Regions from separate parts of the Polymorphospora sp. NPDC050346 genome, predicted to be linked through region 1. Evidence: riboswitches for the same ligand, from Rfam matches in the RefSeq annotation. Region 1 holds a riboswitch; each other region holds the start of a gene.
The links. A riboswitch is a leader RNA that binds a small molecule or an ion and turns the genes downstream of it on or off. The one in region 1 is predicted to bind cyclic di-AMP.

Region 1 (3,983 bases):
GTGATCCCGAGGTGCAGCAGGCGGTGCGGTTCGGGCTGTTCCACGTGTTGCAGGCCGGCGCGCGGGCCGAGTCACGGCCGATCGCCGCGAAGGGCCTGACCGGCCCGGGCTACGACGGCCACGTCTTCTGGGACACCGAGACGTTCGTGCTGCCGGTGCTGACGTACACCCAGCCGACCGCGGTGGCGCACGCCCTGCGCTGGCGGCACGCCACCCTGGACCTGGCCCGGGACCGGGCCCGGACCCTCGACCTGCACGGGGCGGCGTTCCCGTGGCGGACGATCCGGGGCCACGAGTGTTCGGCGTACTGGCCGGCGGGTACCGCCGGCTTCCACATCGGCGCCGACATCGCCGACGCCGTCCGCCGCTACGTGCAGGCGACCGGGGACGCCGAGTTCGAGCGCGAGATCGGCCTGGAACTGCTGGTGGAGACGGCGCGGTTGTGGCGCTCGCTGGGCCACCACGACCGGCACGGCCGGTTCCACATCGACGGGGTCACCGGGCCGGACGAGTACACGGCGGTGAAGGACGACAACGTCTACACGAACCTGATGGCGCAGCGGAACCTGCTGGCCGCCGCGGAGGCGGTGCAGCGGCACAGCGAGGAGGCGTGGCGGCTCGGCGTCGACGACGAGGAGACCGCCGCGTGGCGGGACGCGGCCGGGTCGATGTACGTGCCGTACGACGAGGAACTGGGCGTGCACCCGCAGGTGGAGGGCTTCACCCGCTACCAGGAGTGGGACTTCGCCGCGACCCCGCCGGACAAGTACCCGCTGCTGCTCAACCATCCGTACTTCGACCTCTACCGCAAGCAGGTGGTCAAGCAGGCCGACCTGGTGATGGCGATGCACCTGCGCGGCGACGCGTTCACCGCCGAGGAGAAGGCGCGCAACTTCGTCTACTACGAGCGTCGTACGGTTCGCGACTCGTCGCTGTCGGCGTGCACCCAGTCGGTGCTGGCCGCCGAGACGGGCCATCTCGAACTCGCCCACGACTATCTGGGCGAGGCCGCCCTGATGGATCTGCACGACATCCACCAGAACACCCGCGACGGGGTGCATGTGGCGTCGCTGGCGGGGGCGTGGATCGCGCTGGTGGCCGGGCTCGGCGGGATGCGTGACCACGACGGCCGGTTGTCGTTCGCGCCCCGGCTGCCGAGCCGGATCGGCCGGCTGGAGTTCTCGTTGATGTGGCACGGCCGGCGGCTGCGGGTCGACGTGCGGCCGCACGAGGTGACGTACGCGCTGCGGGACGGCGACGACGACACCCGGCTGGAGTTGCGGCACCACGGTGAGGAGGTCACGGTGACCTGTGACGATCCGGTGACCCTGCCGATCCCGCCGGCTCCGCCGGCGGGGCCGGCACCCCGCCAGCCGCCGGGGCGTGCCCCGGCCCGCCGGTCGGCGCTGGGCGAGCTGTGACGGATACGCCGGAGCCGGGTCGCGCAGGCGACCCGGCTCCGGCGTGAGTGTCCCTACAGCAGGGACAGGTGCACGTGGTTCGTGTGGTCGGTGTTCGGGTCGCCGTAGGCGCCGCTGTACGACTTCCAGCCGATCGCCGGTAGCCAGACCTGTTTGAACCAGATGACGTAGAGGATGCCGAGCCGGTCGGCGTTGCGGACCAGGAACGCGGCCAGGTTGTTGCCGTACAACCTGTTCTCACCCTGCGCGACGCCGCCGAAGCCCTTCTTCTGGGACGAGAAGTCGCAGGCGCGTCCCTTGGGGTGCTCGTACGGCCCACCGGGGCGGTAGCAGGAGACGAACCAGTTGAACCCGGCCTTCTGGGTCTCCTTGAGCGCGTGCAGGGTACGCGCGGTGATGCATCCCGAGGTCGTCGGGTCGTTCTGGTTGCACGACTGTGCCGGCCACGATCCGTCGCGGTTGCGCGGGGCCTGCGCGGCGATCGGCGAGGTCGCGTTGACGAACCCGCCGGTCGAGGCGCCGCCGGCCAGCCGGAGCGCCTTCTCGGTCTCGGCCTTCTTCTTCGCCATGACCTCGAGTTGCTGCTGCTCCTCGGTGACGGCCTGGTCGATCGCGGCCTTGGCCCGGTTGGCCTGGTCGAGCGCGGCGTTGAGTTCGCGCATCTTCCGGTTGTCGTGCTGGGCGAGGGCGTCGAGGCTCTCGGCGCGGTCGAGGAAGTCCTCGGGCGACGCGCTGTTGAGCAGCATCATCATCGGCCCGATGCGGCCCATCCGGTAGGCGTTGGCCGCCACCTGGCCGATCTCGGGCTGGAGCACCTCGATCTGCTTTTCGACCTTCTGCAGTTCGAGGGTGAGCTGCAGTTGGCGCTTGCGTGAGTTGTCGACCGCCGTCTTCGCCTCGACGTAGCCACGGCTGGTGGCTTCCATCACGTCGCGCAGCAACGGGTTCTCACCCTCGTCGCCGGGCGTCGTCGGTGCGGAAGTTGGCTCGGCGTGTGCCGTGCCGGGGGCGACCGCCAAGCCGATGAGCACGGCTACGGCGGTCACGAGCGTGACGGGCAGCGACTGCCGCCGACGCTGGAATGACGTCATCTACCGTTCCTCCCATCTGCCGCCGACCGGGTTAGCTGACGGGTTCGGGACGGAAGGATCCCTACCGCTGGCGCGGATTCACCCCGGGACACCTGGTTCCCCGGCTCGCCTCGCGGCGATTGGGCGGCGGTCACCACCGGCGCCGATGGGCGCCGCCGGGCGGAGACCGCGGGCCAGCCTACCGGATGGTTCGGTTCCGTCGCTCCGGAACCACCGAGCCACTACCAGGGCGGATGCGTTACAGGACAACGACTTTCGGTGATGTCTGCTGGTCGGCCGAGCCGGCCGCCGGCGGCTGCCGGGCGGTGACTTGCCAGCTTGCTGACAGGTTCCACATGGCCGGCGCCCAGCAGCACGACTCATGGTGAATCCCGGTAATCCGTCCAACCGTTACCAATCGGAGGAAAGTGATCATGCAGATCGTCCCCAGGAAGGCGGCACTCGTCGGCCTCGGTGCGGCCGGAGTGCTCGCTCTGGCGGTGGCCGTACCGACCGTGGCCCTCGCCGAGGATCCGACACCCGCGCCGTCAACGTCGTCCTCCAGCGCGCCGTCCCGGACGGAGCAGCACGAGGAACGGCGGGCCGAGCACAACCGGCAGCTCGCCGAGGGGCTGGCCGCCGAACTCGGCGTCGACGTGGAGAAGGTCACCGCCGCGCTGGAGAAGGTGCAGGGTGACCTGCGCACCGGGGCTGAGCAGGAGCGGCAGGCGAAGCTCAAGGAGCGGCTCGACGCGGCGGTCGAGGAAGGCGAGCTGACCCGGGAGCAGGCCGACGCGATCATCGCGGGCGCCGAGGCCGGCGTGCTCGGGGGCAAGGGCGGCGGCTTCGGGCCGGGGCCGGGACGCGGCGGACGCTGACCGGAGCCCGGCACCCGCCGGGTCGCGGGCCGGCGGCGGACCTGTCCGCCGCCGGCCCGCGCGGTCTCAGCAGTAGAGGTTGTTGCCGGGGGTCGTGCCGAGGATCTGGACGAACCGCTGGTAGGCGTTCACCCGACTCTGCACCGTGGCCGGGTTGCGGCCGTTGCACTCCAGCGCGCCGTTGATGCTGCGGATCGTCTCACCGAAACCGATCCCGTTGACCATCGCGTGGTGCGGGGTCATCGTGCCCGGACCCGACTGGGTGTTCCAGTACCACAGCGCCGTCTTCCAGGCCACGGCCGCGTCGTTCTGCACCAGCCACGGGTTGGTGAGCAGCGGCAGGCCGAGCGCGTCGCCGGCCGCCTTGTAGTTGAAGTTCCAGCTCAACTGCACGGGGCCGCGACCGTAGTAGGCGGCCTGGCCGGCCGGGCAGCCGTACGGCTGGCTGGTGTCGCAGTAGTGCGGGTAGTTGGCCTGGTTCTGCTCGACGATGTGGACCAGCCCGCCGGTCTCGTGGTTGACGTTGGCCAGGAAGGCCGCCGCCTCGCGCCGCCGGGTGGTCTCGTCACCGGTCTTGGCGAAGCCCGGGTACGCGCTCAGCGCGGCGGTCAGCC
Region 2 (3,983 bases), on a different contig from region 1:
GCCTGGAGGCGTTCGAAGGTGCTGTCGAGGTCGTGGGTGGCCAGGACGACGCTGGCGTAGGTGCCTTTGGCCATCATCTCGGTGATGGTGCGGCGTTCGTCGTCGGTGATGCCGGGGTCGGCGGCCGGCGGGTGCAGGACGATGGAGGTGCCGGGCTGGTTGGTGGGGCCGACGGTGATCCAGCGCATTCCGCTGTAGCCGACGTCGTTGCGGACCTCGAAGCCGAGGGCGTCGCGGTAGAAGGCGAGGGCGGCGTCGGGGTCGGTCTGCGGCAGGAAGGTGTGGTGAATGGTGATGTCCATGCCGGTCACGCTAGTTGTGGCCGGGGGCTGCTGCTTCTCGATTCCTGATCGGTCTGGTCACCTGTTTGGCGACGCATGACGGGATTCCCGCGGTGGCGTGTTCGGCCTGGCGGCGGTAGACGCTGGGCGGGACGCCGACGAGTTCGGTGAAGCGGGTGCTGAAGGTGCCCAGTGAGGCGCAGCCGACGGTGAAGCAGACCTCGGTGACGCTGAGGTCGCCGCGGCGGAGCAGGGCCATGGCGCGTTCGATGCGTCGGGTCATCAGGTAGGAGTAGGGCGATTCGCCGTAGGCGAGCCGGAACTGGCGGCTGAGGTGTCCGGCGGACATGTTCACGCCGCGGGCGAGGGCCTCGACGTCCAGCGGCCGGGCGTACTCCCGGTCGATCCGGTCCCGGACGCGGCGCAGGCGGGCGAGGTCGCGCAGGTGCTGCGTCGTGGCGGAGTTGCTGGTCACGTGCGTGATGGTGCCATGGCGGTGGTGGGGTTGCCCAGCGTGGTCGGGGTGGTTCGGCCGGCTTTTTCCCACTGGTGGCCGGGCGTCACACGGGCACCTTTGGTGTCGTGGCGGGTGGCCTGGCTGCCCGTACCCGATGATTTGGCCGAGAGGGCATGGGGGTCGTCTTTTCGGTGGCGTCGTGGTCGGGTGATGTATCGACGGTGGGCCTTGGGGGCGCCGTTGTTTCGGTGGTGCACACGCCGTCCGTTCCGTTTTGGCTTTACTGGGCGCTTGCGGCCCGGCTTCGCCCGGGTGCGGCGAACGCGAGTGCGATAGATCGCACCGCCAGAATCCGGTCTTGGCAGGGCGGGAGGGCGGCCAGTACGGTCGGGAAATCCGTTCCGGTTGTTGGGTCATCAGCCGATGGCGCCGGAGCGGATCCGCTTAGTCGTATTCGTACGAGCCGGGGACCCAAGCAATCGGGGTGAATCCGTGGGCCGATGCCTGCGGTAGGGCGACCTTTCCCGTCCGAATCCGTCAGCTAACCCGGTAGGCGGTTGTGGAAGGAGACGACTGTTCGTGCGGTACCGAGCGTGCCTGGTTGGCACATCCCCCATTTCCCTGTCGTGCGGCCGTTTGTCGCGTGGACCGACGATCCTGGCTGTTTGCTGACGCCGGATCACTGATCACGACACCAGATCGGTTCGGAATCGACTGAGCCGGCCGTTGCCGGCTGTCCTTTTCCTGTTTCGCGTCTCCCGTTGTGGCGGCGGTGCCGTTTGCGGCCCGCTGTCGGTTGTGCGGGCCCTGTCCCGGGTGGGTCGCGATTCGTCGGTCTGGTCGACGTCTGCCGTTTTCGATTGGGACGCCGACGACAGTCGGCGGGTAATGGAGCTTCAAGTGGAAAACTCTCGTTCGTACAATCCGTTCCGTCGGGTTATCCCCAACCGTTTCCGTTCGGTGGCCGTGGCGTCGGCGGCCGTGCTGGCGGTGGCCGCGACGACGGGCAGCCTTTCGTCCGGTACCCCGACCGGTGCGGAGTCAAACGCGGGCGCCGAGTCGGGTGTGGTGCAGTTGGCGCTGACGCCGGAGCGGGCCCAGGCGGCGCCGCCGCAGGAGGCCGCCCCGAAGGAGGCCGCACCCAAGGAGGCCGCCCCGAAGGCGCCGGCGGAGAAGACGTTGTCGTACGACTTCCAGTACCAGCCGAACGCCTACTACTGCGGTCCGGCGTCGACCCGTATCGCGCTGAGCGCGCAGGGGCACACGCCGAGCCAGGACAACCTGGCGGGGCAGCTGGGTACGACGTTCGCCGGGACGAACTCGTCGCACGACATCGCGCGGGTGTTGAACAAGGTGGTCGGCGGGGACGCCTACCGGGTGCGGGAGATTCCCGGCCAGAAGGCGACGTCGGCGCAGATGGACCGGCTGCAGGCGGACGTGGTCGAGGCGGTCGGCAAGGGGCGGCCGGTGGTGGCGAACATCGTCGGCGGGGCGACGGACAACGACGGCTTCTGGCGCAGCTTCCCCGGTGGGCACTACGTGACGATCGTCGGTTACGGCGACGAGGGGCGGCAGGTGCAGGTCGCCGATCCCAGTGGTGTCGGTCCGGCGAGCTACTGGATGAGCACGATCACGATGGCGCACTGGATGGCGTCGCGCGGTTACTCGTACTGACCGGGTACGTACGGAACAAAGGGCCGGCCCTGGTGGGCCGGCCCTTTGTCGTGGGTCAGAGTCCGCCGGCGACGCGCAGGATGGTGCCGGTGGCGTACGACGCCTCGGGGCTGAGCAGCCAGGCGATGGCGTGGGCGATCTCGGGTGCGTCGCCGGCGCGGCCCAGTGGTGCGCGCTGGGCGATGCGGTTGGGGCGGTCGGGGTCGCCGGAGACGGTGTGGATGTCGGTCCAGACGGTGCCGGGTGCGACGCCGTTGACGCGGATGCCGCGTGGGCCGAGTTCTTTGGACAGGCCGATGGTGAGGGCGTCGACGCCGGCCTTGGCTGCGGCGTAGTGGATGTATTCGCCGGGTGAGCCGAGGGTGGCGGCGGCGGACGAGACGTTGACGATGGCGCCGCCGGCGTTCATGCGGCGGGCGGCCTGTTGGGCGCAGAGGATGGCGCTGACGAGGTTGACGTCGATGACGTGGCGCAGGTCTTGCGGGGTGAGGTCGACGAGCGGGCCGATGCGGCTGGTGACGCCGGCGTTGTTGACCAGGCCGGTGACCGCCCCCAGTTTCGTTTCGGTCTGGTCGAACAGGTCGGTGACCTGGTCGGGGTCGGTGACGTCGGCGCGTACGGCGATGCCGCGCCGGCCGGTGGCGTGGACGTCGGCGAGGACGGTTTCGGCGGCGGCGGCGTCGTCGCGGTAGCACAGTGCGATGTCGTGTCCGGCGGCGGCGAGCCGGCGTACGGTGGCGGCGCCGATTCCGCGGCTGCCGCCGGTTACCACGGTGACCGGTGTGTCGGGCACTGCCCACTCCCCCTCTTTCGGCTGGTCGTGGTGGTGACGCTACCGCGCCGCCGTCCGGTGTGGATGGCCGGCGTACGGTGGGCCGGTCGACGACGTGGAGGTGCGTGGTGGCCGGTCTGGGCAAGGGTGATCTGGTCGAGGACTTCGAACTGCCGGACGAGACGGGTGCGCCGCGGCGGTTGAGTGCGCTGCTGGCGGACGGGCCGGTGGTGGTGTTCTTCTATCCGGCGGCGCTGACGCCGGGGTGTACTGCCGAAAGCTGTCATTTCCGGGACCTGGCTGACGAGTTTTCGCAGGTGGGGGCGCAGTTGGTGGGGGTCAGTCGTGACTCGGTGGAGCGGCAGCGGGAGTTCGCCGGCCGGTACGGGTTCGGTTATCCGCTGCTGTCCGACGTCGACGGGTCGGTGGCGCGGATGTTCGGGGTGCGGCGGGCGTTGCCGTTGGGTGCGCTGTCGACGCGGCGGATGACGTTCGTGGTCGGTACGGATCGGCGGGTGCTGGCGGCGATCCACAGCGAGGTGAGCATGACGGCGCACGCGGACCGGGCGTTGGCGGTGCTGCGGGAGGCGGCGGCGGGTTGACGCGGCCGGGGTGTCGTGCTCGACGTTGTCGGTGTGGCCTGGTAGGAAGGCTGCAATCAAACATGCGTACGAAAAGAGGGTTGTGATGGCGACGCGCACCGCTGGGTTGTCGACCGAGGAGCTGGAGGGCATCCGTGACTCGCTGGCGGCGGGTCGTAAGCCGAAGGTGGTGTTCACCGAGTCGGCGGGGCAGATCG
Region 3 (3,983 bases), on a different contig from region 1:
GCGTACCGTTCGCCGGCCTTCATCGTGTACTGCAACGGGGAGATCGTCTGGTAGGGCACGCCCGCCGGGTACGCCGCCGCCTCGGGGTAGGCGCGGCCGTACAGCGGGATGGTGTCCTTGCCGGGCTTGGGTGTGGCGACCAGGCCGATCGACCACTTGCCGTTCGGGGCCGACGGCGGATTGTGGAACCACGCCTTCTGCCCGAGATACCAGATCGCCGTCCAGTCGCCGCGCCGCTCGGCGATCGCGTACGTCTGCCCCGCCGACGCCCGCGCTCCGTGGTCGGAGATGTGCATCGTGTTCGGCGTACCGTCGGGGCGCTTCGCCAGGTCGTTGACGAGCGGGGCGTCCGGGCTCGGCGCGCTGCGCAGGATCACCGACGACGAGCCGCGCGACGGGCACGGTACGCCCGCGACCTCGCAGCCGGTGAACGCCGGCCGGTTCGTCGCGAAGTCGGGGTCGATCGTGACCAGGCCGGTACGGTGCGTGCCGGTGCTCCAGAACGGCGCCTTCAGCAGGTCGAAGTAGTGCGACCAGTTCCAGTACGGGCCCGGGTCCCAGTGCATGCTGCCCATGTTGCTGGCGAGCGTGCCGGGCACGTTGTCGTGCCCGATGATGTGCTGCCGGTCGAGCGGGATGCCGAGCCGCAGCGCCAGGTGCCGCACCAGCTTGGCGGAGGTGCGGTACATCGCCTCGGTGTACCAGGTGCCCTGGGCCGCGAAGCCTTCGTGCTCCAGGCCGATCGCCTTGGCGTTGACGAACCAGTTGCCGGCGTGCCAGCCGACATCCTTGGCCTTCAGGTGCTGGGCGATGTGCCCGTCGACCGAGCGCAGCGTGTAGTGCCAGCTCACCCAGTTCTTGTCCTGGGCCAGCCGGGTCGTGCCGGCGAAGTAGCCCTCGGCGTCGTGGATGACGATGTACTCGATCTTCTGCTGGGCCGGCCGGTTGCCCTTGTCGTGGTTGCCGTAGCTGGTCGGAACCGTGCCGTCGCCGCGCAGTTCGTACGGTGCCGGCAGCCACTCGCAGGAGATGTCGTCCGGGCACTCCAGCCCGTCGGGGCGGGCCAGCTTGCGCAGGCCGAGCCGGTCCAGCCAGGACGTCGCCGGGGTGAGGCCGGCGTGCCGGGCCAGGCTGACCTGGTGGCCGTCGTCGGTCCGTCGGGTCGCGCCGGTACGGATCGTCGAGTAGACCTCGTCGGCGAAGGCGGCCGCCGCGTCACGGGTGTCGGCGCCGGAGTAGCGGGCGACCGCGCCGTACCAGTCGGCCGGGTCGCTGCCGGCACCCTGCGGGGCACCCAGTTCCCGCTGGTACACGGCGAGCAGCGCGGCGCCGCCGCGGATGTTGACCACCGGGTCGGTACGCAGCGCCTCGGCTCCGGCCCCGGTCAGTCCGGCGGCGGTGCCGAGGGTACGCAGCGCCGCCTCGTCCGGCGGGTTGGGCGCGGGGTGTTCGAGTTCGATCGCCTCGCGGGAGGTGTCGCCGCGCGGGTCCTCGTGGGTGCCGTGGTGGCCGGGCACCGGCAGGCTCGCCACGTGCGCGGCGTCGGTGAGGTGCATCGGGCCGTACCCGCCGCTCGTGCTCGGCGTGCCGGCGTTGGTGTCCCAGCGCGACTGCAGGTACGACACGCCGAGCAGGATGCTCTCCGGTACGCCGTACTCGGCGGACGCGGCGGCGTACTGCTGCTGTCTGGTATCGGTCGGGGCTGGCACGGCGGGTGCCGGGCTGACCGGCACGAGCGTCGCGGCGCCGACGACCGCGACGCTGAGCAGGATCCGCCTGCCCGTCGGCTTGGTGAGACGCTGCATCGAACCTCCAGTCGGATTGATCTATGTCGTCACCTTCGTCCGTGTGGCCGCTCCCGTCAATGGATTCCGGACGATGTCTGCGTACTGTAGGAAACTTTCATGCCTGACTGACTGCGACAGACTTGACACGCAACGGATTTCACAGGTCCGGTGGTTGCGCATTGATAACGGCGCTGCCTAATGTGATGAACCGTCGAGCGGGATCCGGCCATCCACCAGGGATGGCGTCGACTCGACACCGCCGAGTCACAACAAGGTCGTGAGCCGGGGACCCAGAAGTAACCGGGGTGAATCCGCAGACTTGCGGTAGGGCGCAACTCTCCCGCCCGAACCCGTCAGCTAACCCGGTAGGCGGTCCGAAGGAGAAGGAGCACCGACCCCGGTGGCTGATCATGCACCGTGGCGCCGACCCTTCCGGCCGGCGACCGCCGGCCGACCGCCGGCCCTGCCACGTCTCCGCCGGTTGACGAGGACAACCGTCTTCGTCGCCGTCGCCAGTGTCGCCATCGTCCTCTTCGGAGCGGTGCCCGCCCAGGCCGAGCCGACCGTCGCCGAGATCGAAGCCCAGATCGACAAGTCGTGGAGCCAGCTCGAGCCGGTGATCGAGCAACACAACGCCACCCGCGAGCAGTTGGCGACGAAGAAGAAGCAGGCCGACGGCCTCGCCGCGAAGATCGCCCCGCTTCAGCTCCAGGTCGACCTGGCCATGGAACGCGTCGGTCAGTTCGCGACCCGCGCCTACAAGGGCGGCAACACGTCGGCGTTGAACTCGATTCTCACCAACGGCTCGCCACAGACCCTCGCCGACCAGCTGGAACTGCTCGACCAGTTCGCCCGCCGGCAGGCCCGCGACATCCAGAGCGTGGTCGACCTCAAGGCGCAGTACACGGCGCAGAAGGGCCCGCTCGACACCCTCGTCGCCCAGCTCACCACCACCGAGGCCGAGCTGGCAGCCAAGACCAAGCAGATCAACGCGGACATCAAGAAGCTCCAGGATCTGCGGCTCAAGGCGTACGGCACCTCCGGCGGCCTCGGCTCGCTGCGTCCGGCGCCCTGTCCGGCGACGTACCCGGGTGGGCCGGCCAGCACGGTCGCCAAGTTCGCCTGCTCCCAGATCGGCAAGCCCTACGTCTGGGGCGCCTCCGGGCCGAACGGCTACGACTGCTCCGGCCTGATGCTCGCCGCCTGGGGCAAGGTCGGCGTACGACTGCCGCACAACGCCGCCGCCCAGCGCCGGATGATGCCCTCGATCAGCCGCTCCGAGCTGCGCCCCGGTGACTTCGTCTTCTACAACTCCGACCTCAGCCACGTCGGCATGTACGTCGGCAACGGCTGGCTGGTGCATGCCTCCCAGGCCGGCGTACCGGTCCTGATGAAGCGCTACGACAACGGCACGATTCACAGCTTCGGCCGCCCCAGGATGTGACGGCGACGCCAAAAGGGGCGCCTCCCTCGACGGGAGGCGCCCCTTTACTGCCTTCGTGCCTCAGCGGACCGGCCAGGTCCGCCAGTTCTGCCACGAGCGGCTCGGCGTCGGCCCACGCTGCCCCTGGTAGCGCGAACCGTAGACCGCCGACCCGTACGGGTGCTCGGCCGGCGACGACAGCCGGAAGATGCAGAGCTGACCGATCTTCATCCCCGGCCAGAGCGTGATCGGCAGGTTGGCCACGTTGGACAGCTCCAGCGTCACGTGCCCGGAGAAGCCCGGATCGATGAAGCCGGCCGTCGAATGCGTCAGCAGGCCGAGCCGGCCGAGACTCGACTTGCCCTCCAGTCGTCCGGCGAGCTGGTCGCCGAGGGAGATCACCTCGAGCGTCGACGCGAGCACGAACTCGCCCGGATGCAGCACGAACGGCTCCCCGTCCGGCACCTCGACCGCCGAGGTCAGGTCGTCCTGCTGCACGGACGGGTCGATGTGCGTGTAGAGATGGTTGTTGAACACCCGGAAGAGCCGGTCGAGCCGTACGTCGATACTCGACGGCTGGACCAGGGCCGGATCGAACGGCTCCAGCGCCAGGGTGCCCGCCTTGATCTCACTGACGAGGTCGCGGTCGGAGAGCAGCATCGTCACACCATAGCGAGCGGGGCTGGGCAGGTCGGCGGCCCGCCCCGCCGGTTCGGGCAGATTGTGCTGGTCAGATCCGCGGTTCGTTACCCGTGTCGTACAGATGTTCGATA

Region 2: linked by a shared signal. The riboswitch ahead of AB0I42_RS24325 (C39 family peptidase) and the one ahead of AB0I42_RS17005 (hypothetical protein) in region 1 are both predicted to bind cyclic di-AMP.
Region 3: linked by a shared signal. The riboswitch ahead of AB0I42_RS31565 (NlpC/P60 family protein) and the one ahead of AB0I42_RS17005 (hypothetical protein) in region 1 are both predicted to bind cyclic di-AMP.

Annotation. Positions count from the first base shown of each region.
Region 1 covers NZ_JBFAKM010000014.1:116,423-120,405, reverse strand. The annotation lists gene AB0I42_RS17010 (glycoside hydrolase family 65 protein) at 1-1,421, shown strand, start outside; gene AB0I42_RS17005 (hypothetical protein) at 1,475-2,512, opposite strand; cyclic di-AMP (ydaO/yuaA leader) riboswitch at 2,517-2,648, opposite strand; gene AB0I42_RS17000 (hypothetical protein) at 2,926-3,369, shown strand; gene AB0I42_RS16995 (glycoside hydrolase family 19 protein) at 3,436-3,983, opposite strand, start outside.
Region 2 covers NZ_JBFAKM010000025.1:102,228-106,210, forward strand. The annotation lists gene AB0I42_RS24315 (VOC family protein) at 1-302, opposite strand, end outside; gene AB0I42_RS24320 (helix-turn-helix transcriptional regulator) at 313-756, opposite strand; cyclic di-AMP (ydaO/yuaA leader) riboswitch at 1,170-1,309, shown strand; gene AB0I42_RS24325 (C39 family peptidase) at 1,699-2,412, shown strand; gene AB0I42_RS24330 (SDR family oxidoreductase) at 2,468-3,205, opposite strand; gene AB0I42_RS24335 (peroxiredoxin) at 3,310-3,786, shown strand; gene AB0I42_RS24340 (hypothetical protein) at 3,872-3,983, shown strand, end outside.
Region 3 covers NZ_JBFAKM010000043.1:41,103-45,085, reverse strand. The annotation lists gene AB0I42_RS31570 (peptidoglycan recognition family protein) at 1-1,805, opposite strand, end outside; cyclic di-AMP (ydaO/yuaA leader) riboswitch at 2,035-2,174, shown strand; gene AB0I42_RS31565 (NlpC/P60 family protein) at 2,269-3,231, shown strand; gene dcd (dCTP deaminase) at 3,292-3,870, opposite strand.